2 regions of the Oceanobacillus kimchii X50 genome follow, and region 2 is predicted to be linked to the other one. Evidence: predicted binding sites of a transcription regulator. Region 2 holds the regulator's gene; the other holds the start of a gene.

Region 1 (16,632 bases), 1.1 Mb from region 2:
TCTGCTTTAATATCCAGTACATTATATGCTTTGAATTCATTTTCAATTTTATCTACATAATAATAATCATTCGTATACAAATAAGCATCTTGCTCTTCATAACCGCAGGCTATACCTTGTTGTTGTATCGCGTTTTTTATAAAATTATTCGATTCTTTAGCAGCTTGATAATATTTTAATGCAACTTCTTCCCCAAGGTTTTTAATTAGTTCATCATAAATTAATCCATGTTGTTCTGTGATTTTTGCTGTCGTATGTCCAGTTGTTCCATTTAATATATTATCTGCGTCAACCAATATTACTTTAACTCCCTCTTTTGCTAGTAAATAGGCAGTAGTGATCCCTGTTATCCCCCCACCGACTATACAAACATCTGTTTTCACAGATTGCTGCAACTTATCGAATTTAGGAAGGTCAACATTTTTTCTCCATAATGGTTCTGCAGATGACAATGGTTTTTCTTTCATTATTCGGTCTCCTTACTCAAGAATTTATGTAATATCATTCCCTTCTAATGATTCTTTACTCAAAAAAACACCTGTTTCCACATGGAAATCAGGTGTTTTTTTACTATTTATCGATTTTCAAAAAATAGACGGTTTAGCGAAATATATTCATTTTCTTCTTCTGGAACTTCGTCTTCCATATAAATTGCCTCTACAGGGCATACAGCTTCACATGCACCACAATCAATACAAATATCCGGATCAATGTAGAACATGTCTTCGCCTTCTTCTATACAATCAACAGGACATACTTCAACGCACTCTCCTGCTTTTTCCGTTTTACAGGGTGACGTAATAATAAAAGCCAACGAATTTCTCCTCCTTCTTGCCGATGTTGTCAGATATTATCCTATTATAACTCATTATGTCTTAAAAATAAATGAATCATTCATTATCCAATCGCATCATAACATATAAAAAGCCGTATGAAAGGAGTTAAATATGCAAATTACTATTCGACCTGGAGACACTGCCTGGTATTATAGCCAATTATTTCAAGTACCGTTAATTCTTATTGAGACTTCAAATCCTGATAAAAATATTTTATCTTTAACGATTGGACAATCATTGGAAATTCCGGGGTATATGTTAAATGAATATAATGTACAGACAGGTGACAGTTATTGGTCTATTGCAAACCGTTATCAATTACCAATAGATAGTATTGAAATTGTGAATCCAAATAGTAACCCACAAGACCTTCAACCTAATCAAACTATATTGGTACCAGTAAGAATACAAGACTTACTTATAAATGATATCGATCAATATACGTATGAGAAATTTATACAGGATTTAACAATGTTACAACAAGTATATCCATTTATCCAACTAAGAAATATAGGGAATTCCGTATTAGGAAAAGATATTATTGAATTACAGATTGGGTCAGGCTCTAAACAAGTGCACATGAATGGCTCATCCCATGCAAATGAATGGATTACAACCCCGGTATTAATGAAGTTCATAAATGATTACGTGCTTGCTTTAACGAACGGTCAAACAATTCGCGGGTTACCGATGTTGCCATTCTATCAACAAACGCAACTATCCATTGTTCCGATGGTGAATCCTGACGGGGTAGATCTGGTAATCTTAGGTGCAGATGCTGCAGAAGAGTTTCGAGATACTGTGTTAAAAGTTAATAACCAAAACCCTGATTTTTCCGATTGGAAAGCAAATATACGAGGAGTAGATTTAAATAATCAATATCCTGCCCTATGGGGTGTTGAGGCAGAAAGAAAACTAAGTTCACCACAACCTAGAGATTTTCCAGGCTATGCTCCACTTACAGAACCAGAAGCTATAGCTATCACAGAACTAACGGGAGAACGTGATTTTAGTAGAGTAAATACACTTCATACCCAAGGAGAAGTAATTTTCTGGGGTTTTGAAGGATTAGAACCGCCTGAATCTTTAACAGTTGTAACAGAATTCGAAAGAGTGAGTGGATACATCCCGATCCAATATGTAGATAGTTATGCTGGTTATAAAGATTGGTTTATCCAGGAATACAGGCGTCCTGGCTTTACATTAGAATTAGGTCAGGGAACTAACCCGCTTCCAATCAGTCAATTCGATGAAATCTATGAGCAAACCTTAGGTATACTAATAGCAAACCTTTATTTATAAATAGATGTTAATTTCATATCTTTACTAGAATTAATATCCAAAACGTATACATCTGGGTTCCCAAGCGTTTTCCAATCTTCGAAACCAAAATCATTATTGTATTGTTGAAATAAATGAGACAATATATTGCCATGACTAACGATGATAATGGTATCTAATCCAGGATTATTCATTAAAGGAGTCAAAACTGCGTTTGCTCTTTGTAAAAGCATAGATGCAGATTCACCACCTGGTAAATAGAATTCAGGATCTTCAAAAGACTGTTTTAATGCGTCCATCCAATCTTCTGTTGGCTCAGCACATAATACTCGTTCTTTTAAACGATCATCAATATTTATCTCTATATTTAGTTGGTTAGAAAAAGGTTTTATTGTGTCAATTGCCCGTAAATAAGGGCTTGACCATATGCCACAGAAAGATTCATTCGTATTTTGAAGAAATAATGATAACTCTTTTGCTTGTTGCAAACCGGTATATGTTAAAGGAGCATCAGGATGTTGTCCTTCTGCAGAACAGTGTCGAATGAAATATATTTTCTTCATAGCAAAGTCACCTCATTATTCTAAATGTTACGTATCTTCATCAGTATACCATGAAAAACTAAGAAAGTTTACTATTTAATAAAACAACTTTTTGGAACATAGATACAAAAAAACAGGGGCATGTCCCCTGTTTTATAGTTCTTTAAAATATTCTTTATGAAATCCTGCCATTCGATTGCTATTATCAATCACAAAATAAAACTCTTCCGTTTCATTTTTTACATCATAACGTTTGCCAGGAGTTAATTTGTTTTCTACAATATATTTTTTTGCATTCGCATGCACACATTCAATTTGTTTTATAGTTGGTCGGTTCTCCCAATTTAAGTGAATCATAAAGGTTCTTCCTTTCTAGTTTACATAATATTATTATCGTTAATCAAATAAATACAAATATTTACTATAACCTTCTTCTTCCATCTTTTCTTTTGGAATAAAACGCATCGCTGCAGAGTTCATGCAATATCTTAGACCGCCTTTATCTTGAGGTCCATCTTCAAAAACATGTCCTAAGTGTGAATCTGATTGTTTACTTCGAATTTCTGTACGCACCATTCCATGTGTTTTATCTACCTTATCTTCTATTTGATAAGGGTCAACTGGTTTTGTAAAGCTTGGCCAACCGCACCCAGCATCATATTGATCCTTAGATGAAAATAAAACATTACCTTTTATAATATCGACATAAATTCCTTCTTGAGTATTGTTCCAGTATTCATTGTCAAATGGACGTTCTGTTCCATTCTCCTGTGTAACATGATACTGAATTGGAGTTAGCTTTTCTTTTAAATCACTTTTATTAATTGTATTTTGCCAATTATTTTTAATAAAATCTTGTCTTCCTGATCCTTTTTTATACATCCTGTAATGGAAGCTGCGTTTTTTATAATAATCTTGATGATCTTCTTCCGCTTCATAAAATGGTTTAGCTGGAAGAATCGGCGTCACTATTGGCATTTTAAAGCGATTACTCTCATCTAATGCTTTTTTAGAATCCTCAGCTATCTTTTTTTGTTCTTCCGTATGATAAAAGATAGCTGACTGGTATGATTCTCCACGGTCATTAAATTGGCCACCAGCATCAGTTGGGTCAATTTGTTGCCAAAAAGTTTCTACCAATTCTTGATAAGACATTATTTTAGGATCAAATGTAATTTGTACCGCTTCAACATGACCTGTTGTATTCGAACACACTTGTTCATAGGTTGGATTTTCTACATGTCCTCCTGTATAACCAGAACGAATATCTATAACACCTGGTCGTTGATCAAATGGCTCTACCATACACCAGAAGCAACCTCCTGCAAATGTAGCTATTTCTGTTTGTTTAGACATGTAACTCCTCCAGTCATATTTAATAAATCAGTTTATCCCTATTTTTCCCTTTTTAATAAAAAAAATCAAGCGCAAAGCATTATATATATAACTTTGGAGTAGATATCCCTGATTTCTTTTCTTTAACGTACTTTGGTGGATTGGTATTTGCGTCAGTCTCTTTATCTAAAGATTGATTTAAATGTATATTTTTAGTTATATCCTCTTCTGTATTAGAATCTGTATTTTCAAATGATTTATTTGAGGTATTCTCATCTTCCTCATTGGAGATCTCCTTAAAGGCTTTCATCATTTTATACATACTAGGAAGATTTTTAACCATAGGACCGTATTCCTGAATTAACGGTGCTGTAGATTGCAATATTCCTAAAAATTGTTGGACGCCTCCTAAGGTTTTAGATAAAGTTTGTAAACCACCAGAAGATGCCGCTCCTAATCCACCTACTGATTTGCCGCCTCCAAAAGAGGATAATAAACCAGCAAATCCTCTAGAATTAGTTTTACCTCTCATTTGATTATTGTTTAAAAACGGATTTCTATTTTGTTGAGGGTGCATAGGTTCAAAAGGTTGTTGTTGTCGTTCGGATGGTGGAAAAACCATTCTTATCCCCCTTATCATGATGTTCTACCTATAGATTACGCTATTACACTATAGAATGTGTAGGCTTGATTTAGAAACATTTCCCGGGAAACCGCATGAAATGGCATAATATACAAAATTCAGCATGCGCAGGCAAACTATTTGTCGAAAAAGTAAAAAATTAATCAAACGTTTGTTTGAATTATTAATAGATGTTCTTTATATAAAAAAGCAGCTCTTTAATGAGCTGCTTTTTTCCATTCGTATTCATTCCATATAGAATCGAATGCTACTATTGCACTTGGAAATGGGCTATTCCATTCTAAATAATCACTAATTTCATCATAGCTATTGGAGTGTTTAGGGAAATTATGATCTCGAAACGCCCATTCTGCGAGTTCTGAGTTAACATCCTTTTGTAACTTACCTCGATAGGTCATTAAAAACTGATAGAATGTTTGTTCCATCTGTGCTCCCCCTCTACTATTATCATTCATTCATAAATGCTTCATGCTTTTCTTGTTTCTTTTTATAAACTATTTTAGATAAATAAATACTAATTTCATAAATAACCATAAGTGGAACTGCAACAACAATTTGTAAAATAAAATCTGGAGGTGTAATTAATACACCAATAACAATCAATACAAAATAAGCATACTTACGGTTTTTCCTCATGAAATGTGGTGTTAATATTCCTAAACTTGTTAAAAACATTGCTATTAAAGGTAGTTCAAATAGAAATGCAAAAGGTAAAGTAATTTTCATTAAAAAGGTAAAATATCTATCAACCGTGAACATGATATTAAACATGTCTTCGTTTAGTGATAGCAAGAATGGAAATATTAGATGAATGAAAATGAGATATCCAAATATAAGTCCAATAATAAATAGTAAGAATAATGCTGGTATATAAGATAATGATATCTTTTTCTCACGAGAAGTTAAAGCTGGACTTATAAAAGCCCATATTTGATAAGCTAGAACAGGAATTGTCCCGACTATGGCAACCAAACCTGCCATTGAGAAATAAACCCAGATAATTTCTGTTGGACTAATTGCTGTTAATTCAAGATCTATATCATTAACGAAAAACCAGTAAATATCTTTCACATTTAGAAAACCTATAATAAATAGTATGATAAATATTACGGCTGTAACAATTAATCGATTACGCAATTCGGATAAATGTCCTACTACATTCATTTCTTTTTCTGTACTTTCCGTACTATTGGTATATTGATCTTCAGGTGTTGACATGTACAAGCACTCCTTATGTACGACATAAAAGAAGATGTAAGGGTATTTCCCCTACACCTCCATTTCATTGTTTCTTTTTATTGTGGTCATTCATAATATCTTGACTAGCATTTTTAAATTCTTTTAGTGTTGTTCCAAAAGCTCGTCCGATTTCAGGTAACTTATTTGGCCCAAATACAATTAATGCTACAATTAAAATCAAAATTAAGCCTGGAAAGCCGATATTACTAAACATCAAGCATCACTCCACCGTCGTAGGTATTTTAATAACATCAATTGTTATTATATTTCAGTATTAAAATCGATACTACCCAGAATAATCCATTAAATACATCTCTCTACTTTAACTTTATACATATCATAGCACGATTAGAAATAATTAAACAAGTTATTCATTAAACTTTTCGATCATATTGAATGAAGTAGTAATCATACGGATTTTTTTCATCTTTTTCACCTTTAATTTTAGATGATACTATCCAGTCTTCCTTATTAAATTCAGGAAAAAATGTATCTCCGGTAAATGAATCATCAATCAAGGTGATATACATCCGATCTGCAATATCCATAACTTGTTTAAATAAGTTTGCACCACCGATTATAAAATATTCTTCTTTCGGATTCTCCATGTTCCACTTTTTTATTTTGTCAATATGATGAATTATTTTCACATTTTCATACTGCACGTCCGTTCGCTTGGTTAAAACAATATTTTTTCGGTTTGGTAATGCGCCACCCATTGATTCGAACGTTTTTCTTCCCATAATTATAGTATTACCTGTTGTCTTTTCTTTAAAAAAACGTAAATCTTTTGGCAAATGCCAAGGCAATTGATTATTAACTCCAATTACATGATTGCGATCCATAGCAAGTAATAACGAAATCATATTATATCCTCAACTTCCTATTTTAGATTCATTGACTAGTATCTATTTTTTTACTATACAGCAATCGGTGCTTTAATACTCGGATGAGGATTATAATTTTCAATCACTAAATCATCTAAGTCCATTTCAAAAATAGATTCTTTGTCTTTATTGATTGTTAGTTGAGGGAAATCTCGGATTTCCCTTTCCAGTTGCGTTTTGACTTGTTCAACATGGTTAGAATATATATGTGCGTCTCCAAAAGTATGTACGAAATCACCTACTTCTAATTCACACTCATGTGCAATTAAGTGAGTGAGCAAAGCATAACTAGCTATATTGAATGGTACCCCAAGAAATACGTCCGCACTTCTTTGGTAAAGCTGACAAGAAAGCTTTCCATTTGAAACATAAAATTGGAATAATGTATGACATGGAGGTAGTGCCATTGTTGGAATATCTTCAGGATTCCATGCTGAAACAATATGTCTCCTTGAATTAGGATTCGTTTTAATGGAATGAATCACATCTTTTAACTGATCTATTGTATCGTTCTGAGTTGTTTTCCAATTTCTCCATTGTTTCCCGTATACAGATCCTAAGTCTCCGTATTTGTTTGCAAAAGATTCATCTTCAAGAATACGAGTTTTAAAGAGCTCCATTTGTTCTTGATATTGTTTATTAAAATTCTCATCTTCTTGACTGCGTAAGCCAAAATTCGTCATATCAGGACCATGATAATCAGCACTATTTATCCATTTTTCAAAAGCCCATTCATTCCAAATATTATTATTGTGTTTTAATAAATAACGAATATTCGTATCACCTTTTATAAACCAAAGTAGTTCACTTGCAACTAAACGGAATGGAACACGTTTCGTCGTTAGAAGAGGAAATCCCTTATTTAAATCAAATCGAATTTGATGTCCGAATATAGAATGTGTCCCTGTATTGGTTCGATCTCCACGTTGTTCTCCAGTCTCAAATATTTGTCTACACAAATTTAAGTATGCTTGTTCACCTTGCATTGTAATCTCTCCTAACAATATTGGAAATATAGATTATTACTTCTTAAATGATTTAATTATAACAGAAACTAGTCCTCTTTTGTTACATAAACGTAAAACATAAGCTCTTAGATTTGGACATAAAATTAGAGTAAAGCTAGGTTTTTCAAAGGAGGTTCTCAAATTTGAATACCACTTTAGAACAAATAATAAAAAATTCTATTGTATATACATATGTTGCTAGTCAACCATTTGTTGCGATGACTGGATTACCAGCCGATACAGAAATATCTGAACAAGTCGTACAAAGCGGTGATCATATTGAAACATCGAATGCATTAATAAAAAAAGAAGATATTTGGTTTGGTGAAAATTGGAACACGGAACAATATAGTATTACTCTAGATCAAATAGCTTATCAAATAGATGATGAAGGATTTAATGATGCACTTAGTATTACTGAATTAGAAGAAATGAAAAAAGCAGATTCTCTTTCTATAATTGAAGATAAAATAAACTCTATTCAACCAGGAATGAAGTCAGGTGAAATAAAAGAAGTCCAAAAGGCGTTAGTTACTCTGGATTATTATTCAGGTGAAATAGATGGTATTTATGGCCCTTTAACCCATGATGCTCTAGTTAGCGTAGAGAAAGATTATGACTTATCATTAGTAAGTACACAACAAGAGGAAAAGATTCAAGAAATCTATTTTGCTTTGGAGTCATCAACTATAGAAGAAGATTCCCAAAGTTCAAATGTAGAAACAATTGAGAGTGATGAATCATCCAATACTGAAAATAATAATGAGTCAGCCGAAGAGAAGAGTCAGGATCCCTACTACTCGAAACAACTCGAAGTAAGTGGAAATAAACAGCCTGTTATTAAAGCTGCTAAATCTTTAGTCGGGACCCCTTATGTTTATGGTGGTGACGGGCCTGGAGGTTTTGATTGTAGTGGTTTCATTCAATATGTCTATGAAAGTAATGATATCGTAATCCCTAGAACGGTTAGCGAGATATGGAATTTTAGTTCTCCTGTTGACAGTCCTTCAATTGGTGATATCGTATTTTTTTCAACCACACACTCAGGACCATCTCATGCAGGTATTTATATTGGCGATGGAAAATTTATTCATGCAGGTTCATCTAGTGGCGTAGTTATTACCGAGTTATCCAATCCATACTGGGAAGAGAGATATATTGGTGCAAAACGTATCTAAAAGTAAAAGGTTACTCCCCTTCCCATTCTTTGTAGAATTGATTTAGGAAGTTTTCGATGTATTGATGACGCTCTGCTGCTATCATTCTACCTGTATTTGTATGCATCGAATCTTGTAATAACAGTAATTTCTCGTAAAAATGGTGAATGGTAGAACCAGTTGATTTTGTTGGTTCATAAATAGTACGCTGTTTCGAACCTCCATATGCAAATGCTCTAGCTATGCCAATTGCGCCGAGTGCGTCTAATCGATCAGCATCTTGAACTATTTTTCCTTCTATAGTAGTTGGTATAACGCCTTTAGAATATGAAGTAGTATCGATAATCATCATTATAGCTTCAATTTGAGAATGTTGTAATCCTAATTGTTTAAGGAACTGTAAAAGCTCATTTAATTCTTTTTTTGGATTAGTGGTTAATTTATGATCAGCTATATCATGAAGCCATGCAGCTGCCATGGTTATAAATAGATTGGCATCCTCTTCTATAGCGATTTTATTCGCATTTTTCACTACTCGTTCTAAATGAAAATAATCATGACCAGTAGTCTCATTTGAAAATTTCTGTTTTACATATTCGCTAATTTTATCTAATTGATTATCTTTTGAATGCATTATTTCCTCCAAGATTAATAGAATATAAAATTACTTTATCATTCGTATTACTATTTGTAAATTTTAGTTAATTCATCTAAAATTAAACCCATTTCCTTGACTGATTTGTTTGAATAGGCTAATATTAGTAACAAGCAAAGAAGATGTACGGAATCATTAATTACCTAGGGCAACTTCTATAGAAGTGGATGATTTATGATCCGTACTTCTATAGAAGCAGCCCTTTTTTAATATTTCGTTGGTCAACTTTGTAATAACACGCGTTTTACGTGGAAGTATTAGGAGGAAATTTACATGGAAAACGGAGTAGTAAAATGGTTCAATGCTGAGAAAGGTTACGGATTTATCCAACTTGAAGAAGGTAATGATGTATTCGTACACTATTCAGCAATTCAAGAAGAAGGCTTTAAGTCTTTAGAAGAAGGACAAGAAGTTTCCTTTGAAATTGTTGAAGGTGAACGTGGTCCACAAGCAGCAAACGTTGTTAAAAAATAATTTCTTATATATATAGCGGAAGCTTAAAATTAAGCTTCCGCTTTTTTTGTGGGTAATTATAGTTTTTATCCCCTTATCTCTTCTCATCATTTTGTCAATCAAATCCCCTGTTTGTTCATCAATCGTTCACATACTTTTCTAACCAAAAAGTTAGTAAAACCAATACTTCACCTTATTTGTGTATTATTGAACATAGTGTGAATAGTCTGTGATGTGTACGAATAGGACCTTTGTATTGTGTATGATAAAACTATAGATTCAAAAGAGGTGATGATGATGAAAAATCTTTTCCATAAAGAAAACAACGAAACAGAGCCAAACCTTAAAGGAACATTTGCTTCCGTTCTAATTTTAGGTGGGCTGATCGTTATTTGCTGGGTATCTGTGTTTGCAATCTTTATGACTAGATAAGAAGAAAGGATGAGAAAAGTGCGCCTGCATAAGTTAGAAAAATGGTGGTTAATTCTTGGAGTTAGTGCATTAATTATGTTTTTAGTTGTATTAGGATTTGGAGCTTTTTATATGGGTACACATCCACAAAGTCATGGACTAACGATTGATCCAAATAATATCGAAGCAAATGAAGCTTTTCAAAAAGAAAATCTTGGTTTAACCAAAGTGGATACCGATCATTATATTGTTAATGTTGTTGCAAGTGCTTTTAATTATGACCTTGGAGTAGATGAGGATGGAAATTCTGTAAATCATATTAAGATTCCTAAAGGGGCTTCTGTTTTATTTCAAGTAGTCACTACAGATGTAATACATGGATTTAATATTGCTGGTACGAATGTAAACATGATGGTAGAACCAGGTTACGTTAGCAGCATGGAAGTTCAAATGAATAAAGTTGGAGAATTTACCTTGTTATGTAATGAGTATTGCGGTGTTGGACATCATATGATGTTTACGACTGTGGAGGTGTATGAATAATGGCTCTTGCTAACTTACTAACATTTGAAGAAATATCAACTGATCCTATAAAGATTACCAAAAAAGATTCTAAGTTATACTTATCATTTATTTATGTAGCAATTATATCCCTATTTTTAGGTGGCCTAATGGGGCTATTACAAGTATTAGTACGAACAGGTGAATTTACACTTCCATTTGGAATTGGTTATTATCAAATTCTTACTTTCCATGGTGTTGTGCTTGCTTTAGTATTAACTACCTTTTTTATTATTGGATTTCAGTTTGCTTTAATGGGAAAAACAGTAGGCATTTCTGAAAAACAGCGTAAATCTGCTTGGCTAGCTTTTTGGGTAATGACTATTGGTACATCTTTGACTGCTGTTACAATTCTCATAGGTAAAGCAAATGTGCTCTATACATTTTACGCACCATTAAAAGCACATCCCCTCTTCTATATTGGTTTAGCTCTTGTTGTCGTGGGGACCTGGATTGCAGCAATCGTAAATTGGAGACAGCTATTTGTATGGAAAAAACAAAACTCAAATCAAAATTCACCTCTCCTTGCTTTTATGGTTACAATCAATATGATTATGTGGGTTATTGCATCTTTAGGTGTGGCTGTCGCGGTATTAGTTCAATTTATTCCATGGTCATTAGGTTATGCAGAAACCATTAATGTCTTGTTAAGTAGAACGTTATTTTGGTACTTTGGTCATCCTTTAGTATACTTCTGGTTATTACCCGCTTATATGGCTTGGTATGCCATTATACCGAAGATTATTGGAGGTAAACTATTTAGTGATTCTTTAGCTAGACTATCCTTTATTTTGTTTTTATTCTTTTCAATCCCAGTTGGTTTTCATCACCAATTAACAGAACCTGGTATAGACCCTACATGGAAGTTTATCCAAGTTGTATTAACATTTATGGTTATTATTCCTAGTTTAATGACAGCATTCTCGATGTTCGCTACATTTGAAATCACTGGCAGAAAAAAAGGATATCTTGGTTTATTTAGTTGGTTTAAAAATTTACCTTGGCATGATGTCCGCTTCTTTGCTCCATTTGTAGGTATGCTTGCATTTATCCCTGGTGGAATTGGCGGAATTATTAATGCCTCCCACCAAATGAACACATTAGTCCATAACACGATTTGGGTAACAGGACACTTTCATTTAACTGTAGCTACGACTGTTCTACTTACGTTTTTTGGGATAGCTTACTGGTTAATTCCTCATTTAACAGGTAGGAAATTAACAAGAAAAATTCATCGTTTAGGCATTTACCAAACCGTAGTTTGGGCAATAGGTATGACGATTATGTCTGGAGCTATGCATATCCAGGGTTTATTAGGCGGTCCGAGAAGATCTTCCTATTCAGAGTACGGTGGATCCGAGCAAGCAGTTGAATGGGGCGCATATCAAATGGCTCAAGCGGTTGGTGGTACTATACTTTTTATTGGAATCCTTCTTATGGTATATATTTTTATTCATCTTGCATTTATTGCACCAGAAGGAAAAGAAGAATTTCCGATAGCTGAAATAGAGGATTATGCACCAATTACACCAAAATGGATGGAGAATTGGAAATTATGGATAGGTATAACTATAGCATTAATTCTATTCGCTTATACCATACCTGTAATTGATATTATTCAAAACTCACCACCTGGTTCACCACCATTTGATGCTATAATCGGTAATTAATTTTACAGAAAAAGTAATTGAATCAATTTCAATATTTATATATTTGGTATAAAATCCGAATGTTGTATTGTTTGATTTCCATTGCAGACGGCGCTTTCCGCAGGCACATCTTCAACTAACTAGGAAAAGAAGTCCCCCTTTTCCTAGTGGATTTTCAGCCCGTGCTCCTTCCTGCAGCAGACGCTGTCTTCCATTACAATCAAAGCCAAGAATATCCTACAATCCAAATGTTAATAACAATACTATTACTAACATACGTTTTAAAAAAACTTAGCAATTATGAAACTGATTCAATTACAGTAGGATAAATCGCTAAGGGAATATACGATCTGCAAAGTATATTCCCCTAGCAATTCACCTTAACTTATGATAGTCACAGTTTTTTATTTAATAGGTTAATCGTTTAAACTTGTAAGTGCTTTTTCTTCAGCTGGAATTCGCATACTCATTAAAATGAGATGGAAGAATGGAAATATAATCGCTGTCCAATATGCCCCAAACATCATAGGGATAACAAATAATTCAATCCCAACAATTAGATAGTTTGGATGTTTAATATATTTATAAGGACCACGCTTCACCAATGTACTACCTGGTAAAATAATAATTTTGGTATTCCAGTACTTTCCTAAGGAGGTAATACTCCATACTCGAATAAATTGCGTAGTTATAAATAAACCAAACCATAATGGGAAAAGTGCTGGAATTGATGCGTTATTTAAACTTAATTCTGTTATGATACTTATAAAAAACAACCCATGAACCATGATAAACCACTTATGCTGCTGCGGCTCTATTTCAACTCCACCCTTTGCTAGCATCCATTGTTCATTTCTTTTTGCAATTATTAGTTCAATAAGTCGTTGCAGAATAATAAATAAAAACAATATACTTAAGAAGATTTTCATACGTTTTTCCACTCCGCAAATAATAATTCAGAACTAAATCCGGGGCCTAATGCACTTATTATACTCCGCTCCCCTTCTTCTATTCCTTTCTTCATCCATTCACGAATGACATAAAATACAGTAACAGATGACATATTTCCATGCTTTTTTAATACCTCATAGGAATAATGTAGTTTCTCCGAAGTGCATGGAACTACTTCTTCCATTGCCTCCATTACCTTTCTTCCACCAGGATGAGCAATAAAGGATTGTATATCTTCACTTGTATATTGAATAGTTTGGAGAAATTCAGCGATATGTTTCTTCCAAAAAGAATGTACTAATGCTGGGATGCTTTTTTTAAATATGACTTCAAAACCTGTATCTCTTACATTCCACCCCATAATATCTTCACTGTGTTTCTTTAATAAGGAACTCTGTTCATGTAATTGTAATTTTGTCCCTTTTAAATGATTACAGTATTGTGAATTTTCTCCCATGAGAAGCAATGCACTTGCTCCATCACCAAACAATGCGGTACCAACCATATTGCTTTTTTTACTATCTTGTTTTTGAAATGTCAGGCTGCATAACTCACAGCAAACGATTAAGGCAATCTTATCTGGATGAGCTTTTGACCAATCCATTGCATTACTTAATCCTATCGCTCCACCTGCGCAACCTAATCCCCATAAAGGCATACGCTGTATGTTCTCTCTAAATGGACGCTCATTAATACAACTTACATCTAATGAAGGCGTCGCAATTCCTGTACTGGAAACAAAAACAATCATATCAACCGCTTCATAAGGAATCGGTTGATGTAAAAAATCAGAATCTGATAAGCATGTATCTATTGCATCTAAACAATGCTTTATCGCTTCTGTTTGATAAATATGATTTCTTTCTTCAAAGCTATGATCATCAAAAAACCAAGATGAGTCCACAACAAACTGCCTTTCCTCTACAGCTGCATGATCAAACACAGGAAGTAGTCGTTCAATTTGTTTTTCAGAATATGAAAATAGTTGCTTAACAATATGTTTCACATCCTGTTGAGGAATTCTGTGTGGTGGTACGCCTATTCCAACGGAACTTATGTATGTCATTATATTCACCTTGTTTCATAGGAATTTTTCTTCAAACAGTATTCCCATTACAAAATGATTCATACTAGACCTAAGAAAAACCTCCTTAAGGTCATGCCTCAAAAGGAAGAATTTAAAAATTCTACTAAGAAGGACAACTACTATGCAGGAGGTTTCAGTTATTTATTCTTTTCTTCCAAAGTATTGGTAATAGTTGGTTTGAATAAAACCATTAAATAGTTTTCTTTTTTTTGTTGCTTTTTTTCCATATGCTTGTTCAAATTTATCAAATGCTGTAATGGTGTATACACTCCAAGAAGGTTGTTGATTCATTATTTCCCCGAGATCACGATACATTTTCTCTACTTCTGCTTTGTCACTAAGCCGTTGTCCATATGGAGGATTTGTAATAATGTAACCATTTGGCTTTTTTATGGACATATCCTTCACTTGCATTTGTTTCCATGTAATTAATTCTCCTAGTCCAGCTTCTAATGCATTAGCTTTAGATGTTTCAATCATACGATGGTCAATATCACTTCCAACAATATTTAAAGGTTGATCATACTTAGCATAATCTTCTGCTTCCTGAAAGGCTTGATCCCAATGTCTTTGACGAATCCATCCCCAATCTTCAGCAGCAAATTCACGATTAAAACCTGGTGCGATATTCTGTCCAATTAAAGCAGCTTCTATTAATAATGTACCTGATCCACAAAATGGATCAATTAACGGAAATTCTGGCTTCCAATTGGTTAGTTGAACAAGAGCAGCAGCCAATGTTTCTTTTAATGGAGCTTCCCCTTGTCCTACTCGATAACCTCTTTTATGTAAACCAGTTCCGGATGTATCTATTGTTAGTGTTACTTTATCTTTCAGAATGGATACTTCAGTCTTAAATAAGGCTCCGGTCTCTGTTAATTTATTTATGAGACCATACTTACGTTTTAAACGCTCCACAATTGCTTTTTTTACTATAGCTTGACAATCTGGAACGCTATATAGTTTTGATTTTACTGATTTCCCAGAAACAGGAACTTGTCCATCTTCTGAAATATAATTTTCCCAAGGTAACACTTTTGTATTTTCAAACAGTTCATCAAAAGAATAGGCTTCAAATTCTCCTACAATTATTTTCACCCGATCAGCTGAACGGAGCCATAAATTACAACGAGGAATCGCTTGAATAGGAGCGTCAAAGAGCACTTTTCCATTCTCAACTTGCACATCATAACCTAAATTTCTAACTTCATCTGCAACAATTGATTCTAAACCCATTGCAGTTGTTGCCAATAATCTAACTTGTTTCATACGGGATAATTCCTTTCCGTTCAAAAGTAGTATAAGTGTAACATATTTTCATTTGAGCAACCAAGATAACCTAAATTCATATAAAAAACCCTTGTACAAACAACTTTCATACAAGGGTAGTTTTATTATATATATTACGTGACCATTAAATGCTCGATAAGCCATGTTCTGTACCATTGTACTACAATCGGTGGTCAACCTTGTACGCCGGTTGTAATCATCTATCTACAGACGATAATCTGTCCCTTTTTCGGTTCTATTTCCCTACTAAAGGATGCCCCTACCATTAATTTGGGTTGCTCACTCGTGGGGTTTACCGCGTTCCACCTAGAATGTTTCCAATCTAGCTACGTCACTGTGGCACTTTCAAGAATGAATCCATATTATCAATAGATAACTTAGGGTATCATATCTGCCGTTAGCATTATAGCTACCTTGACTTATGACTTCGTCAAGCACGAACACTACGAGCATCGCAGCTCGTGTGAGCATGGACTTTCCTCTACATCCAAAATGATGCAGCGATTACATGAGCAATTAATTGACTTGTAATATCTTATCATGGCTCTTTCAATAAATCAATATAAAATTATTTCCATTTAGGATTCTTCCTGCTCCGTATAACGCTTGCCAAACACAGCTTTTTCCAAATTAGAAAGACGCTTTAAC
Region 2 (16,632 bases):
TACATTCGTCCCTAATTGAATATCTCCTTCGAAAGGAAACTCTTTTTCCACAATAGTCTTTAATAACGTTGTTTTTCCAATTCCATTCGGGCCAACTAATGCGATACGGTCTCCGCGATTTGCATGGAGATGAACATGGCGAAATGTAGGGTCTTGTTGTTCTTCATATCGAAAACCCAAATCAGAGATTTTCAACACATCATTTCCACTACGACGATTAATCTGAAATGACATCGAAGCGGATGATTCATCCCCCATTGGACGATCCATTCTTTCCATTTTTTCTAATTGCTTTCGTCTACTTTGTGCTCGTTTTGTCGTGGAAGCACGAACGATATTTTTTTGAATAAATTCTTCCATTCGTTTAATATCCGTTTGTTGTTTTTCATATTCTTTCATTTCTTGTTCGAAATTGAGTGCTTTTTGTTCTAAGTATTTACTGTAGGTACCGTGATATTTTTTAGAATGATGTCTAGAAATTTCATAAACTATAGAAACCGTTCTATCAAGAAAATAACGGTCGTGGGAAACAATCACAATAGCACCAGGGTAATTAACGAGATAACCTTCTAACCATGTAAGTGTATCAATGTCCAGATGGTTTGTAGGCTCATCGAGGATGAGTAATTGAGGTTTTTGTAGCAATAATTTACCGAGAGCAAGTCTTGTTTTTTGCCCACCACTTAATTCGTTAATCGGTGCTCGATAATCGTAATCTCCAAATGAGAGTCCAGTAAGTACCGATTTTATATCCGATTCATACGTATAACCACCATCTGATTGATAGCGAACTTGTAAGTCATCATATTCCTTTAAAATTAGTTGGTAACTAGCATCATCCACTGCAGTAGGATCTGCCATTTTTGTTTCTAATTCACGTAACTTTTTCTCCATTTGTTTTAAATGGGAAAACACATCTTCCATTTCATTCCAAATGGTTTTTCCTGATTCCAATTTCATATGTTGCGACAGGTAACCATAGGTAAGGTCTTTCGGTTTGAAAAACTCTCCTTCATCATAAGGGATTTCATTTGCCATTATTTTTAGCAATGTCGATTTTCCTGCACCATTTCTCCCGACGATGGCAATTCGATCTTGGTCTTTTATTTCTACTTTTATATTAGACAAAATCTCTTCTGTGCCAAAAGATTTTGATATTCCGTTTAATTGCATCAGTATCATTTTATTGTCACCTCATATTACTAGTTTAGCTTATCGCCATAGAAGGGACAATATTATTGTGAAAAATGTCACGACTTCTAAGGATAAATCTGTTAAAATAAATATAGTATGATAATTATTCTAAGCATTGAAAAGAGGAAGGTCGTATGGAACAAAACAAGATTCCGCAAGCAACTGCAAAACGCTTGCCATTATATTATCGTTTCATTAACAACTTAAATCAACAAGGAAAAAAGCGTGTATCATCAAAAGAATTAAGTGAAGCGGTTAAAGTAGATTCCGCAACCATTCGCAGAGATTTCTCTTACTTCGGTGCACTAGGTAAAAAAGGATACGGATACAATGTCGAATATTTATTAGGATTTTTTAAACGTACGTTAGATCAACATGAAATAACAGAAGTAGCATTAATAGGTGTTGGAAATTTAGGTACAGCTTTCTTACATTATAATTTTATGAAAAATAATAATATCCGTATTACCATTGCATTTGATGCTGATGAGAATAAGGTAGGCACCGATATCGGAGGAGTTCCAGTCTATCATATTGACGAACTAGGGGAAAGATTAAAGGACACAGAGGTTGCGATTTTAACGATACCTGCAGATGAAGCAGATGCGATTGCCAATCAACTGGTCGATCATGGTGTTAATGGTATATTAAACTTTACCCCAGCAAGAATTACAGTACCAAGTCATATTCGTGTGCATCATATTGATTTAGCGATTGAACTTCAATCACTTGTGTATTTTCTTAAACATTATTCATTACAGTAATTATTTCATTATTTTAAATCGATTATTATGTAAGCGTTTGTTGAAATTTGCTTAAAGAAAAAGTAGACTGCATCTCAGTCTACTTTTTCTTTTTTATTTTATTGTGATAACCAAACATCTTAAAAGAACAAAAGAAGCATAAAGCAGAGACTGCTGAAAAAATCAATGTAACGGAATTCCAAACGGTGCTCTCCTTACTTTGAACCCCAAAGTATATAAAAGCTATTCCAACCAGAAAGTATAGAATTGCTCTTATTAAATAAGGATGTTTCATGGATTAACCTCCAAAGAATATCATTTGCATCTCATCTAACATTCGCTGCAGTTCCTCAGGATCAATATTATATTGCATTAACACAACAAAGGAGTTCATTGCTGCGTGAACGATGATAGGCACAATGATACGTTTTGTTTTTACATAAAGGAAAGCAAAAACAAATCCCATGGATGCATAAATAAGAATATGCGTAGGGTCTAAGTGAATAAAGCCAAATATGACTGCTGATAGTAACCCTGCGAAAAAGAAATTCATCCGTTTATATAGCTCTCCAAAGATAATTTTTCGGAATATGATTTCTTCCAAAATCGGAGCTAAAATAGCCGGGACGATCATAAATATCGGTGCTGCTCGAGTAATATCCATAATTTGTTGTGTGTTCTCTGAACCAGGATCAATCCCTAAAGCTATTTCGATTTGGGCAGCAATACCTTGCGCGAATAAAGCCATAAAGAAACCAGCGATGGACCAAAGTATTATGCTTTCAATGCCTGCTGCATTATCATTTCGCATTTGCATATCTGGTTTTAGAAGATATAGCGTAATGAGTACCGCTAATCCAAAGGAAAATATTGACCAATAAATCGTTGCATCCATTAAAGATAAGTCTAAAACGACCGCTAAAATTGGGGCGAAGAGAGCCCCTGAAAGCTGCATAATAATATATGTAAGAATGACATACCAATATCTGCGACTCAAATAAAACGCTCCTTTATCATGTACTGTATTAATTACTATAGTTTAACATATGCATATATAGTTATTATAATCAGAACACGCTATTAAATGAAAAGAAAATGAAGTATTATTTTTCTATAACTGAGTACTACATATGTTGAATAAAAAATATAATTTCTTCACTCTTTTTTGCTTGCATTTTTTTATAGAATTAATTATTATAATAATTGTGATTAGCACTCAACTGTGAAGAGTGCTAATAAAATAAAATGATATCGAATTAAGGAGGCATTTCTACATGATTAAACCATTAGGAGATCGTGTTGTTATCGAACTTGTTGAACAAGAAGAAACAACTGCAAGCGGAATCGTACTTCCAGACTCTGCAAAGGAAAAACCGCAGGAAGGGAAAGTAGTAGCAGTTGGTTCTGGACGTGTAGAAAATGGAGAAAAGATCGCTCTTGAAGTTTCAGAAGGAGATCGTATCATTTTTTCTAAATTTGCTGGTACAGAAGTGAAATATGAAGGTACAGAATACTTAATTCTTCGTGAAAATGATATTTTAGCTATTATAGGCTAAACTCTTATGAGAAATTTAGACTGAATAATAAAATACGTAACTACATTCAAGGAGGAATAAAGAATGGCTAAAGACTTAAAATTTAGTGAAGACGCTCGTCGCGCAATGCTACGTGGTGTAGATACATTGGCAGATGCAGTAAAAGTTACGCTTGGACCAAAAGGACGTAATGTTGTATTAGATAAAAAATTTGGCTCACCTCTAATTACTAATGATGGTGTTACAATTGCAAAAGAAATTGAATTAGAAGATGCATTTGAAAATATGGGTGCACAATTAGTATCTGAAGTTGCATCAAAAACAAATGATGTTGCTGGTGATGGTACTACAACTGCAACTGTACTTGCTCAAGCAATGATTCGTGAAGGATTGAAAAACGTAACCTCTGGTGCGAACCCAGTGGGAATCCGTCGCGGTATTGAAAAAGCTGTGGCAGAAGCAGTAACTGAATTAAAATCTATCTCAAAACCAGTTGAATCTAAAGAATCCATTGCGCAAGTAGCTGCTATCTCTGCTGCTGATGATGAAGTAGGTCAATTGATCGCTGAAGCAATGGAACGCGTAGGTAACGATGGTGTTATTACAATTGAAGAATCTAAAGGATTCAACACAGAACTTGAAGTAGTAGAAGGTATGCAATTTGATCGTGGATATGCTTCTCCATACATGGTTACTGACCAAGATAAAATGGAAGCAGTTCTAGAAGATCCATATATCTTAATTACAGATAAGAAAATTGCAAATATCCAAGAAGTGCTACCAGTATTAGAACAAGTAGTTCAACAAGGTAAACCGCTTCTAATGATCGCTGAAGATGTAGAAGGCGAAGCACTTGCTACATTAGTAGTGAACAAACTTCGCGGTACATTTAACGCAGTAGCTGTAAAAGCTCCTGGATTTGGTGACCGTCGTAAAGCAATGCTAGAAGATATCGCAGTACTAACTGGTGCAGAAGTAATCACTGAAGATCTTGGATTAGATCTTAAATCTGCTGGTATCGAACAATTAGGTCGCGCTTCTAAAGTTGTTGTAACAAAAGAAAACACAACAGTAGTAGAAGGTTCTGGTGACCCAGAAGCAATTTCTAGCCGTGTAGCACAAATCCGTGCACAAGCAGAAGAATCTACTTCTGATTTCGATAAAGAAAAATTACAAGAACGCCTAGCGAAATTAGCTGGTGGTGTAGCAGTAATCAAAGTTGGTGCAGCTACTGAAACAGAATTGAAAGAACGTAAGCTTCGTATTGAAGATGCACTTAACTCTACTCGTGCAGCAGTAGAAGAAGGTATCGTAGCTGGTGGTGGTACAGCATTACTTAACGTATACAGTAAAATCGCTGAATTATCATTAGTAGGTGACGAAGCAACTGGTGCAAGCATTGTACTACGTGCAATCGAAGAGCCAGTACGTCAAATCGTACACAATGCTGGACTAGAAGGTTCTATCATTGTAGAACGTCTAAAAGGCGAAAAAGTTGGTATTGGTTACAATGCAGCAACTGACGAGTGGGTAAACATGGTAGACGCTGGTATCGTTGACCCTACTAAAGTTACTCGTTCTGCATTACAAAACGCAGCATCTGTAGCAGCAATGTTCCTAACTACTGAAGCAGTAGTCGCTGACAAGCCTGAAGAAGACGGCGGTGCAGCAGGCGGCGGAATGCCTGACATGGGCGGCATGGGTGGAATGGGCGGCATGATGTAAGAGATTTTTTACACGCCTTTCCTAGTTTTTGTGAAGCTGTTTAATGTATAAATAGTTAGTTAGAAGAAGCCTACTTCCCGAGTAGAAGGAAGTAGGCTTTTTTGTGTTTTAAAATTTGTTTATCAGGATTTTATGTAGGACTGTAAATTTATAAATGCTATTAAGATTTATATGCAGTATTACTAAGTGATTTTATATTGTAATGAGAATGAAATTTAACAAGTGTGAGTTTCTTAAAACTTACATAAGACTGAAGGATTGACTTGCGATAATAGTAAATCTAAATGAAATAAAAGATTAGTGCGGGTGAGTTTCAGATAACATCTACTTCTCATACAAATGATAACTTTGAATGGGATTTTTAAAAGGATTTATTTACTTGATGGAAAAATTTAGGTATAATGATACAGGCAATTATATCTACATTATATGCAAAAGGGAGAGTAATTACATGGTAGGTTTTTTAGGCTTTATCGCACTAGTCTTATTAATTATGGGGATTGTACAATTTTTTAAAAAGGAAAAACGTAAGAAGGGTATAATCAAGTTGGGGATTGGATTTGCACTATTCACCGTAGCAGGAATCATTTCCACGCCAGTTGAAGAAGAGAAAGCTGCAGCAACAGAAGAAGTAACTGAGGATGAAAATAAGGCCTCTGAGGAAGAGAAAGCCGAAAAAGAAGTTGAAGCACAGAAGGAAGTTGAGGAAGAAAAAGCGAAGGAAGAAGCCGAAAAAGAAGCTGAAGCACAGAAGAAAGCTGAAGAGGAAAAAGCGAGAGAAGAAGCCGAAAAAGAAGCTGAAAAAGAGCCAGAAATGTCGGTTTCTCAAGAAAACGCAATTCGTCAGGCTGATAGTTATTTAGATTTTAGTGCATTCTCGGAGTCTGGTTTGATTGACCAATTAGAGTATGAAGGATTCTCTACAGAAGATGCAACATTTGCTATTGAAAATATTGAAGTTGATTGGAGAGAGCAAGCAGTATTACATGCAGAAAGTTATCTTGACTTCTCAGCCTTTTCAAGAAGCGGATTGATTGAACAATTATTATATGAAGGTCACAGTGAAGCAGACGCGAATTATGCAGCAGATCAAGTAGGACTATAGTATCGAGAAAGAGAAGAGGAAAAATTCCTTCTCTTTTTTTGCATTCAAGGATAACTGGGTAAGTAAGAATATAAATGATTCTTATTCGCACAGTTTTATTTATATGGATTACCTTCCTCTTTATCTTACAAGAGGACCATCATATTAAATAATAAGTACTACATCTTGACAAATACTCACACGAAATGTATTATTTAACGCTGTAGTTTAATTTAAAATATTAATTTAATCTCACATACAACTGACTAAATAGGAAAAATTAAAGTCAGTGATGATTATGTGAGTTTTTTTGTGTTGATTGAAAGGAGCAGATTTTGAAGAATATAAAGAAACAAAATCAAACTATAGATAAACCAGTACTTTTTCTAAGTGGAGGGGCATTACTTGCCTTTGTGATCTTAGCATTGATAAATAAGAACATGGTTACTGATGCGGTTAATACAATGTTTAATTGGTCGGTAACTTACTTTGGTTCCATCTATCAAGTTCTAATGGTTGGAACCTTATTTATTGCATTAATACTTGGGTATTCCAAGTTTGGTAAGATCCGTTTAGGGAAATTAGAAAAACCAGAGATTGGAACCTTTAAATGGATCTCCATTATTATGTGTACGTTACTCGCAGCTGGTGGTGTTTTCTGGGCAGCAGCTGAGCCATTAAGTCACTTTTTAACTGTACCTCCTCATTTTTCAGGGATTGAGGCAGGAACACCTGAAGCAATAGTACCAGCACTTGCAACTAGTTTTGTCGATTGGGGCTTTGTTTCCTGGGCCATCTTAGGAACATTAGGTACGATTGTATTGATGTATTCCCATTATCATCGAAATGCACCATTAAAACCAAGGTCATTACTTTACCCGATATTTGGGGATAAAATTATGGAAAAAAGTGCATTAGGAACGTTTGTTGATGCCTTTTCGATTGTATCTGTGGCAGCAGGAACAATTGGTCCGATTGGTTTTCTCGGTTTACAGGCTGGGTATGGATTAAATGCATTGTTTGGTTTACCAAATAATTTACTCATGCAGTGTCTTATTGTTGCAGTAATTGTTATTGCAGCTGGGATTTCTGCCGCAACAGGTATTCATAAAGGAATACAAATTTTAAGTAGTTATAATATTATTCTTGCTGTTGGATTAATGATCGGTGTCCTTATTTTAGGACCAGCATTATTTATATTCGATTCGTATGTGCAATCATTTGGATTGTATGTACAAGACTTTTTAACGTTGAACACTTTCCGAAGTGATGGTGCTTGGCTTGGATTATGGACGATTTTTTTCTTTGCTTGGTTTATCGGTTATGGCCCAATGATGGCTATGTTTGTTAGTCGTATATCGCGTGGCCGTACGATTCGTGAATTAGTAACTGCTGTTGTAGTCATTGCACCTGTTGTTACAACATTTTGGTTTACGGTTGTTGGGGGAACAGGAATCTTTTCGGAAATGAATAATCCTGGTTCTGTCTCTGATGCTTTAAATAGTGCTGGACCTCCAGCAGCTATGATTGCAATTGCAGAGCAGCTGCCATTCGGTACAATTTTTGGTTTCTTATTCCTACTAGCAACTATTATATTTGTACTAACAACAACTGATTCCATGTCATTAACTATTTCGATGGCGATTACTGGTCACGGAGATCCGGCTAAGTATTTACGTGTGATTTGGGCGATTCTTATGGGACTTGTAGCAACAGTATTAATTACTATAGGTGAGGATAGTGTCGGATCTCTGCAATCATTCATTGTAGTTACGGCTGTTCCGGTTTCCTTACTCATGTTAACCACATTTTGGACAGCACCACGTGTAAGCCGTGAACTAGCTAAAGAACAAAAAATTGATGAAAAACAACCTGACAGAAAGTAATACAAAGGGGCTGACGTTTAAGTCAGCTCCTTTTTTATTTGTAAAAAAGTCTACAGTCGTATAAAGAATTGATCGAATGTAAAAAAATAAGATGTCAAACTTTTCCTCTGCCTATACAGGTAATATTATTTTAACAATATATGAATGGCGGGAAAAATCCAACCATTCATAATGCTTATCAAACTGAATAATAGTCTTCTTTCACAAATAAGCTTAAAAAATTTCAATATTTCATTGATTGGAAAAATACATTCAATTATACTTTAACCATAATGAGGTCGAGTAAGTATAGGAAACTAAAGATATAAGGGGAGTAAAGATGAAAAAGTATATGATTGCTAATATTCCGGGAGATGGAATTGGAAAAGAAGTCGTACCTGCAGCAACAAAAGTTTTAGAAGCTATATCCGATATCCATGGAGGAATAAGGTTTGATTTCAATGAATTTCCTTGGAGCTGTGAATATTATATGGAACACGGTAAAATGATGCCAGAGGATGGATTGGAGATATTAAAGAACTATCATGCCATCTTTTTAGGAGCAGTTGGTAATATCCAACTTGTGCCAGATCATATTTCGCTATGGGGTCTTCTAATTAAATTTCGCAGAGAATTCGAACAAGTTATTAACTATAGACCAGCAAAAGTTCTTCCTGGAGTGAAATCAAAAATAGTTAATCCAAAAGACTTTGATCTTATTGTGGTTCGAGAAAATAGCGAAGGGGAGTACAGTGAAGTTGGTGGCAGAATCTTTCGAGGAGAAGATGAAATTGCCATTCAAAATAGCATCTTTTCAAGAAGAGGAACCGAACGAGTTATGCGTTTTGCTTTTGAATTGGCTGATAAACGTAAAAAACATGTAACTAGTGCAACGAAATCCAATGGTATTTTTCATTCTATGCCATTTTGGGACGAAGTGTTCAAAGATGTTTCAAGAGATTATTCAGGAATTGAAACAGATTCTCAGCATATTGACGCCTTAGCAGCTTTCTTTGTAACGAATCCGGAGAGATTTGATGTTATTGTAGCTAGTAATTTATTCGGCGATGTATTAAGTGATTTGGGTGCGGCCATAATGGGAAGCGTGGGAGTTGCACCAGCAGCAAATATTAATGTTAACGGAGAGTATCCTTCAATGTTTGAACCAGTTCATGGTTCAGCACCTGATATTATTGGGAAAAATATCGCGAATCCAATTGGACAAATTTGGACTGCTAAATTAATGTTAGATCATTTTGGGGAAGAGGAATTAGGAAGTTTGTTACTAGATGTAATTGAAAAGACAACAAATAAAGGAATATTAACACCGGACATAGGTGGAAAACATACAACTTCAGAGGTAACTGAAGAGATTATTCAAGGATTAAAAGTGCGTTCCTAATCGAATTATCGTTTGTATAGATACTATATTTGAGAATGTATTTAGAAATCATTATACCTATAAGCGTCGAGTAATTTAATACAAAAAAGACTGGAATAAGCTTGGTAAAAGAACCATCGTTATTCCAGTCAACAGACTTTTAAATTAACTTGTAGTACTAATCTTTAAATACATGTTTTCCAATTACTTCAGTCGTGACTTTATCATCTAACCACCTACTTGTTGCTGTTTTTGGATTATAGAAATATAAACTCTCAGTAACGAGACTTCTGTCTGTATGCAAGGCTTCTTCTACTGCTTCCTTACTGGAATCACCAGCAGGTTTATTAATTTTACCGTTACTAACAGGGGTAAATTGCTTGTCTTGATGAATTACTTCTGAAACAGTGTCAGGAAACTGATTACTATCTACTCTATTTAGTACTACAACAGCAACAGCTACCTTACCTTCGTACGGCTCTCCTTTTGCTTCAGCGTGTACTAATCTTTCTAGTAAAATCTCTTTCATTATTTGTCATATCTACTGTCTCTTCATCTATATAAATCATTTCTAATTCCTCAACATTTGATTTATGATTACTGAGCTGATGCATGCTCAATTTATTGTCTTTCTCTATTTCTTCTTCTGTCTCTGCTGCGCTAGCATCAACAGGAGTTAGAATGATTAGTAAAAAACTAGTTACTAATAGCGTTATAACTTTTCGCATAGGTAAATCCTCCTATTATACAAATAAATAAGAAGCAGGAAATATCCTGCACAAGATATGAATCTAACATGTATTGCTTAACTTTTAAAGGGTTTTGCTCAAGCAATAATTTCCTTTGTAGTGAATCTTTGCAACTTATGTAACAAATTCGTGATTAAAAGGTATTACTTTTTCGGTTTTAAGTTATTGTGGAATTTATCACATAATGGAGTAATCTTAAAAAATGGAGTAAATGAAAGGAATTGTAACTACACAATCAATAACTTCGTTTATACCAGGATTGAGGGGCGAAACGATTGGTAGACATTCAGAAATCAAGTTGAGAAATAATCTTGCTTTGTTATAATAAAAAAATCGTTAATTTTTGAGATTTTTGTCATTTAATTTTTCTGTTATTCTCGTATTTTAATAGAAAGGTGATTTATGTGTAGAATCTTAAACATCTCTATTTTTCTAACAACAGATAAAATTTCTCATAAGCTATATTCAATTAATAATTAATAATTAATAAGATTTTTAGTCTTATCAAATGACTTATCAAAGTATGGTTTATTATTTGTATGGTAGGGAGCAGAACTTAAAAGTTAATGATTTACATAACTTCAGGAGGTAATCACAGCATGGAATTAACAAATAATCCAGCATTATTATGGTTTGTGGCTGGGTATGGAGTATTTATGATTATTCTTGGTATCTATTTTTCCAAGAAGATCTCAAACAGTGAAGATTTTATTCTTGCCGGAAAAGGGCTAGGAAGCTTTGTGTTGGCAGGTACATTATTAGCAACGTGGATGGGAAGTGGAAGCATAACCGGTGGGGAAACATCAATGGCGTACTCATATGGTATTATTCCTGCTCTCATGATGACAATCCCAACGCTATTAGGTATTGGAATTTTATATTTTATAGCTCCGAAAATTCGTGAGTTTGGCAAATTTACAGTTTCAGGTATTTTAGAAGCGAAATATGGTAAAACAGCTCAATTAATCGCAAGTATCATTATCATTTTAGCTTTTGTCGGTATAGTCTCTTATGCCATGACAGGATTAGGTTTTGTATTAAATGTGACGACAGGTATGTCTGTACAAATCGGAACACTAATCGGTGCCGTTCTAATAATCTTCCTAGCAACGATTGGTGGGCTTCGTTCAGTAGCACCAACGGATGCGATTAGTGCTTTTCTAGCATTGATTGGTTTATTCCTTGCTCTTCCGATTATGTTCTCAATCGCAGGTGGATGGGGAGAAATTACAGCGAATGTACCAGAGCAGCATTTAACTGCAACAAGCACTCTGAGCACCGTACAATTATTAGGATTCTTATTACCTTCATTCTTTTTATTGCTTGGCGATCAAAATATGTATCAGCGTCTTGCTGCGTCAAAAGGTGTAAAAACAAGTAAGAAAGCACAAATCTTTTGGCTATTGGCTATACTTTTGATTACACCAACTATTTCTCTGATTGCGTTTACTTCTCGTTCGCTTTTTGATGATATAGATCCAGGTATGGCACTTATTGGAGCTACAACAGTCTTACCAACAGCTGTTGGGGGAATTTTACTTGCAGCTGCAGCGGCATTTATTGTAACAACAGGAAATTCTTATTTACTATCTGCAGCAACTAACGTTACATATGATATCGTTGGGAAATACTTTAAGAAGGATGCTTCAGATAAACAATTGGTATTGTATACGAAAATATTTATTGTCATTTTAGGTGCTTTTTCATTTATCTTAGGGAACTATTTCCCAACGGTACTCGAGGTACAAATGTATGCTTATACTGTTTATGGAGCCGGATTAACACCAGCATTACTAGCAGTATTTTTCTGGAAAAGAGTGAATGCTAAAGGTGGTATCTCTTCTATGATTGCAGGGGTAGGTACAACTTTGCTTTGGGAACTGATTTTAGGTAAACCATTTGATTTAAATAGTGTGATCGTTGCTATTCCAGTAGCGGTTATCGTGTTAATTGTTGTGACATTGATGACAACAGAAAAACCTGTATCAAAAAAGTAAATAGATTTGTAAAATAGACCGGGCATTCTTGTCCGGTTTTGCATTTGTTCAAGAAGTAATGTATTTTCGGGAATTTTAGATTAAAAAACAAGGATTTTATTAATGCCCCCTCAAATAATTCCCTATATTATAAAATCGAATAAATTCACGTATAGTACTTTTAATTTGTATACGGTCTTCCCTAATGACCAACGAATCAATGATCCAAAAAATAATAGCATTTAAGGTTGATAGCCATAATAATTCTTTAGAAATATGTATGGTAAAACTTAATTCTAGCACCGTCGGAAGTATTATAATTGTTCCAAAAAAGATACCAACAAGTATATTATTAAATATTTAACCGAGTAAACTTTTGGCTTTCTTCGAAGATATATTTGTGTTGGGAAGGCGATGAATAGATAGCAGAAAAAGTAAATAATAGATACAAAAATAAAGCCTAAAAAGTCAAAATATGGAAAGTACACCATGAAATAAATCAAACTTGCCATGAAAGATGATAATAAAAGACAAATGACATTATCTTAATTATAGCAGACAAAATTATGCTAGTTTTCCATAAATAGGTCCTTTCTTATGTATTTGTGCTGATCATAATCAAGAAGTCGAATTTTGTAAGGGTAGGATAATTATCCTGTTATAGTCGTCCATGTAATAAAAACTCCATTTTTACTTGCATATTTACCTCTAAATCCCTAAAAATCCTCTGAAAAATAGTGGACATTTTTACCATTTTATGTAATACGACAATAAAAGTAGTTAATATTCATTATTTTTCAATTATTCAATTAATTCGACATGTACTGACACCTTTTCTGTAATGATTTTGTTATATTTATCTTTAACAACTTGGTCCATTCACTTATTCTTTGAATTTTAGGAGGTGTGGTATATATCGTTTTATCCTAACAATATTCTTCAAATAAGAAGAAAAGATGTCAATGTGTTGATGATGGCTGGAAAAATGTAAAAGTATGAATTCTGGAGGAGATGGAATGAATTTAAAGAAAAAATTAAGTGCTGGAATTTTATCAGCTACATTAGGTTTAACACTAATTGGAGGAGGAACCTACGCTTATTTCAGTGATCAGGAAGTAACGAATAATTCATTTGCCGCTGGAACATTAGATCTTTCGGTAGACCCTACAGCAATTATTCAAATTGATAATTTTAAACCAGGAGATACGATGTTACGTGAATTTTCGTTATCAAATGCAGGTAGCCTTAAAATTGAAAATGTGTTTTTAGATACGAATTATTCTGTCATAGATAGCAATAGTGACAATACGGATGATTTTGGCAAACATGTTAAAGTTAATTTTTTATGGAACTGGGAGCAAGAAAGTGAACCGGTGTTTGAAACTACTTTATATGAATTAAAAGAAATGGATCCAGATGTTGTGAAACGAGATATTTGGGATCCTTTATGGGAACAACATGGTGGGCTAGAAGCGGAAGACACACATGATTTTTGGGTAGAGTTTGAATTTGTTGATGATGGTGAAGATCAGAACGAATATCAAGGGGACAGTTTAGAATTAGAATGGATTTTTAATGCAACACAATCATCTGGTGAGGATATTTAAAAATAGGAGGGTGAACGATTTGAAAATGAATAAACGTGTGGTTTCTTCAGCACTGGCAATAGCTGTATCCATCGGGATTGGTAGTTCAGTAGTTTTTGCTGAGGATATTAACATGCAGATGAATGAAACCTATGATACTCCTTCATATATTATTGAAAAATGGAAGGCTCCTAGCGGTTTATCAAAGAAAGAGGTAGTTTTAACGTATATCGAAAGCAAAGGAGAGGAATTTCAGTTAAACAGTAATTCGGAAGTTGGTTTTGAAATAAATAATGTTACAGCAGATAGTGAAACGGACACTTCTCATTATAGAGTGAAGCAAACGTATAAGGGGGTTCCAATATATGGAGCCGACCAAACAATTAGTTTAGATGAAAATAACCATGTTACATCTTACTTTGGCCAAGTTGTTACTGGAATTGATGAAAGTATTGCAGTAGATAATACAAAATCGATAGCAGAAATCATCGATATTTTTAAAGCGAATCTAGAAAAAAATATTGGGGATATTGAACAATTCGATGGAGAGATTGAAGCAGAGCCATATATTTACGAGTATGATGATGAATTTCATTTTACCTATCTAGTTACTGCTTCTACAACTTATCCAGAAGTTGGCTTTTGGCATTATTTTATAGATGCGGAGAGTGGAGAAATCATTGATAATTTTAATGCATCACATGATGTAACTGCATTCGGTACAGGTGTGTTTGGCGAAAGACAAAAGTTTGAGGCACAACAGTACGAAGATATGTTTCGACTATTCGATGTAACACGTGGGGATGGCGTTGTTACTTATGACAATACAACAGGAACCAACGTAGATGTATTAAGTTTTAACAAAATGTTTACCGACGGAGCTGCCGTAGATGCCCATGCAAATGCGCAGAAAACATATGATTATTTTCTAGATACGTTTGGCCGTAACTCAGTGGATGATAATGGTCAGATTCTGATTTCGGCGGTACATGTAGGAGATAATTGGAATAATGCATCATGGAATGGGAGACAAATGTCTTACGGTGATGGAGATGGTATTCGATTCCACCCGCTAGCTGGTGGACTTGATGTAGCTGCCCATGAAATGTCACATGGTGTAATCCAACATACGGCAAATTTAATTTATCGGAATGAATCTGGAGCGTTAAACGAATCATTTGCAGACATTTTTGGAGCGATGGTAGATCGTGAGAATTGGTTGATGGGTGAGGATATCATGGCGGATGGTACGCTTGCGTTACGTTCATTAGAGGACCCAGCAGTATTGATTGAACGAAGAACGCAAGAGCCATATCCTGACCATTGGGATAGAAGATATGTTGGTCCATTAGACAATGGTGGAGTTCATATTAATAGTAGTATTAACAATAAAGCAGCTTATTTAGTTGCAGAGGGTGGAGAACATTATGATGTGGTTGTTGAAGGAGTTGGGCGTGATGCAACAGAACAGATTTATTACCGTGCACTTGATCTATATTTGACGAGTACTTCAGATTTTAGCATGATGCGACAGGCAGCAATTCAAGCAGCAACTGATTTATATGGCAGTAATTCATCTCATGTAGAAGCAGTAGAACAGGCTTACAATGCAGTTGGAGTCTATTAATCTAATTTTATACACAGCTAACGAAATAAGTGCTTTTTTCTAAAAAGGGAGTAGATAATGATGAAGAAAGTATTGCCCTTGCTATTTATGTTTATCCTATTATTTTCCATTTTTATATCAGGGGCTGCTAGTATTTACGCTTCAGAGAGCGGTTTAAATACAAGTGATGCCCATGATGTTGAAATGTTGCAACAGCCTTTAGATGATATAGATCTATTGATTGAGAATGCAATATCTGAACAGGTGATGCCAGGTGCAGTTGTTCTAGTCGCTCGAGATGAACAAATTGTTAAACATGAAGCATATGGTTATGCTGCCCGCTATACGGATGGCGATTTTACAGAAATGGAAAATCCAATTGAAATGCAGGAAAATACCATCTTTGATACAGCGTCTATTTCAAAGCTTTTTACAGCAACAGCAATCATGACGCTATGGGATGAAGGATTGTTTGAATTAGATGATCCGGTAGCATTATATATTCCAGAGTTTGCAACTAATGGTAAAGAGGATGTAACAATCAAGCAATTATTAACCCATACATCAGGTTTTCGTGCATCTACCACGGTACCTGTTCATGAAATCGAAGGGGATCGTGAAGATCGTCTGGATTTTGTCTTAAATGAAACATTAGAAGTGCCGCCTGGTACTCGGTATCTCTATAGTGATGTTGATTTTATTACACTTGGAGTTTTAATCGAACGGCTAAGCGGGCAACGTCAAGATGAATATATAGCAGCGAATATAACAGAACCTCTACAAATGAATGATACGATGTATAATCCTGAAGCTTCACTAAAAGAGAGAATTGCTGCAACAGAGTATCAATCCAATGTAAATCGTGGACTTGTATGGGGGAGTGTTCATGATGAAAAAGCGTGGGCACTGGATGGCGTTGCTGGACATGCAGGAGTTTTTAGTTCGGCAGAAGATTTAGCTGTGTTTGGGCAGATGATGTTAAATGAAGGAAGTTACCAAGGTGAACAGATTCTATCCGAGGAAGCCTTTGAACTTATCACCACAAATTGGAATGGTGCCTTCCCTGGGCAGGACCAAGGGTTGGGATGGGAATTAAATCAAAGTTGGTACATGGATGATTTAGCAGAACAAAATACGATAGGGCATACAGGGTATACAGGTACTTCCATCGTGGTCAGTCCTAACAAC

The links. The regulator Rex, encoded in region 2, represses fermentation and respiration genes when NADH is low (regulators of the CRP and FNR family bind a similar motif). The targets are predictions, from matches to a motif close to TTGTGAAATATTTCACAA.
Region 1: the regulator Rex is predicted to act here: its motif matches at 10,233-10,250, upstream of C794_RS20430 (cytochrome c oxidase subunit 2A).

The regions. Positions count from the first base shown of each region.
Region 1 covers NZ_CM001792.1:1,753,140-1,769,771, forward strand. Annotated here, with positions in the region: gene C794_RS09215 (FAD-dependent oxidoreductase) at 1-467, opposite strand, end outside; gene C794_RS09220 (4Fe-4S dicluster domain-containing protein) at 575-814, opposite strand; gene C794_RS09225 (M14 family metallopeptidase) at 948-2,138, shown strand; gene C794_RS09230 (histidine phosphatase family protein) at 2,129-2,680, opposite strand; gene C794_RS09235 (DUF6501 family protein) at 2,813-3,016, opposite strand; gene msrA (peptide-methionine (S)-S-oxide reductase MsrA) at 3,056-4,015, opposite strand; gene vrrA (VrrA/YqfQ family protein) at 4,095-4,616, opposite strand; gene C794_RS09250 (YozE family protein) at 4,835-5,062, opposite strand; gene tatC (twin-arginine translocase subunit TatC) at 5,085-5,855, opposite strand; gene C794_RS09260 (twin-arginine translocase TatA/TatE family subunit) at 5,920-6,090, opposite strand; gene C794_RS09265 (dihydrofolate reductase) at 6,251-6,742, opposite strand; gene C794_RS09270 (thymidylate synthase) at 6,796-7,749, opposite strand; gene C794_RS09275 (C40 family peptidase) at 7,914-8,948, shown strand; gene C794_RS09280 (HD domain-containing protein) at 8,959-9,561, opposite strand; gene C794_RS09285 (cold-shock protein) at 9,856-10,056, shown strand; gene C794_RS20430 (cytochrome c oxidase subunit 2A) at 10,333-10,467, shown strand; gene C794_RS09295 (cytochrome c oxidase subunit II) at 10,486-10,989, shown strand; gene C794_RS09300 (b(o/a)3-type cytochrome-c oxidase subunit 1) at 10,989-12,677, shown strand; gene C794_RS09305 (isoprenylcysteine carboxyl methyltransferase family protein) at 13,073-13,585, opposite strand; gene C794_RS09310 (type III polyketide synthase) at 13,582-14,673, opposite strand; gene C794_RS09315 (THUMP domain-containing class I SAM-dependent RNA methyltransferase) at 14,836-15,963, opposite strand; RNA gene rnpB (RNase P RNA component class B) at 16,116-16,500, opposite strand; gene gpsB (cell division regulator GpsB) at 16,563-16,632, opposite strand, start outside.
Region 2 covers NZ_CM001792.1:643,110-659,741, forward strand. Annotated here, with positions in the region: gene C794_RS03615 (ABC-F family ATP-binding cassette domain-containing protein) at 1-1,182, opposite strand, end outside; gene C794_RS03620 (redox-sensing transcriptional repressor Rex) at 1,329-1,958, shown strand; gene C794_RS21150 (YdiK family protein) at 2,038-2,232, opposite strand; gene C794_RS03630 (CPBP family intramembrane glutamic endopeptidase) at 2,236-2,934, opposite strand; gene groES (co-chaperone GroES) at 3,212-3,493, shown strand; gene groL (chaperonin GroEL) at 3,557-5,197, shown strand; gene C794_RS03645 (Ltp family lipoprotein) at 5,649-6,302, shown strand; gene C794_RS03650 (BCCT family transporter) at 6,617-8,167, shown strand; gene C794_RS03655 (tartrate dehydrogenase) at 8,487-9,548, shown strand; gene C794_RS20950 (cell wall hydrolase) at 9,706-10,056, opposite strand; gene C794_RS20955 (hypothetical protein) at 10,019-10,255, opposite strand; gene C794_RS03665 (sodium:solute symporter family protein) at 10,876-12,273, shown strand; gene C794_RS21335 (UPF0715 family protein) at 12,567-12,788, opposite strand; gene C794_RS03670 (CalY family protein) at 13,269-13,859, shown strand; gene C794_RS03675 (M4 family metallopeptidase) at 13,885-15,465, shown strand; gene C794_RS03680 (serine hydrolase domain-containing protein) at 15,523-16,632, shown strand, end outside.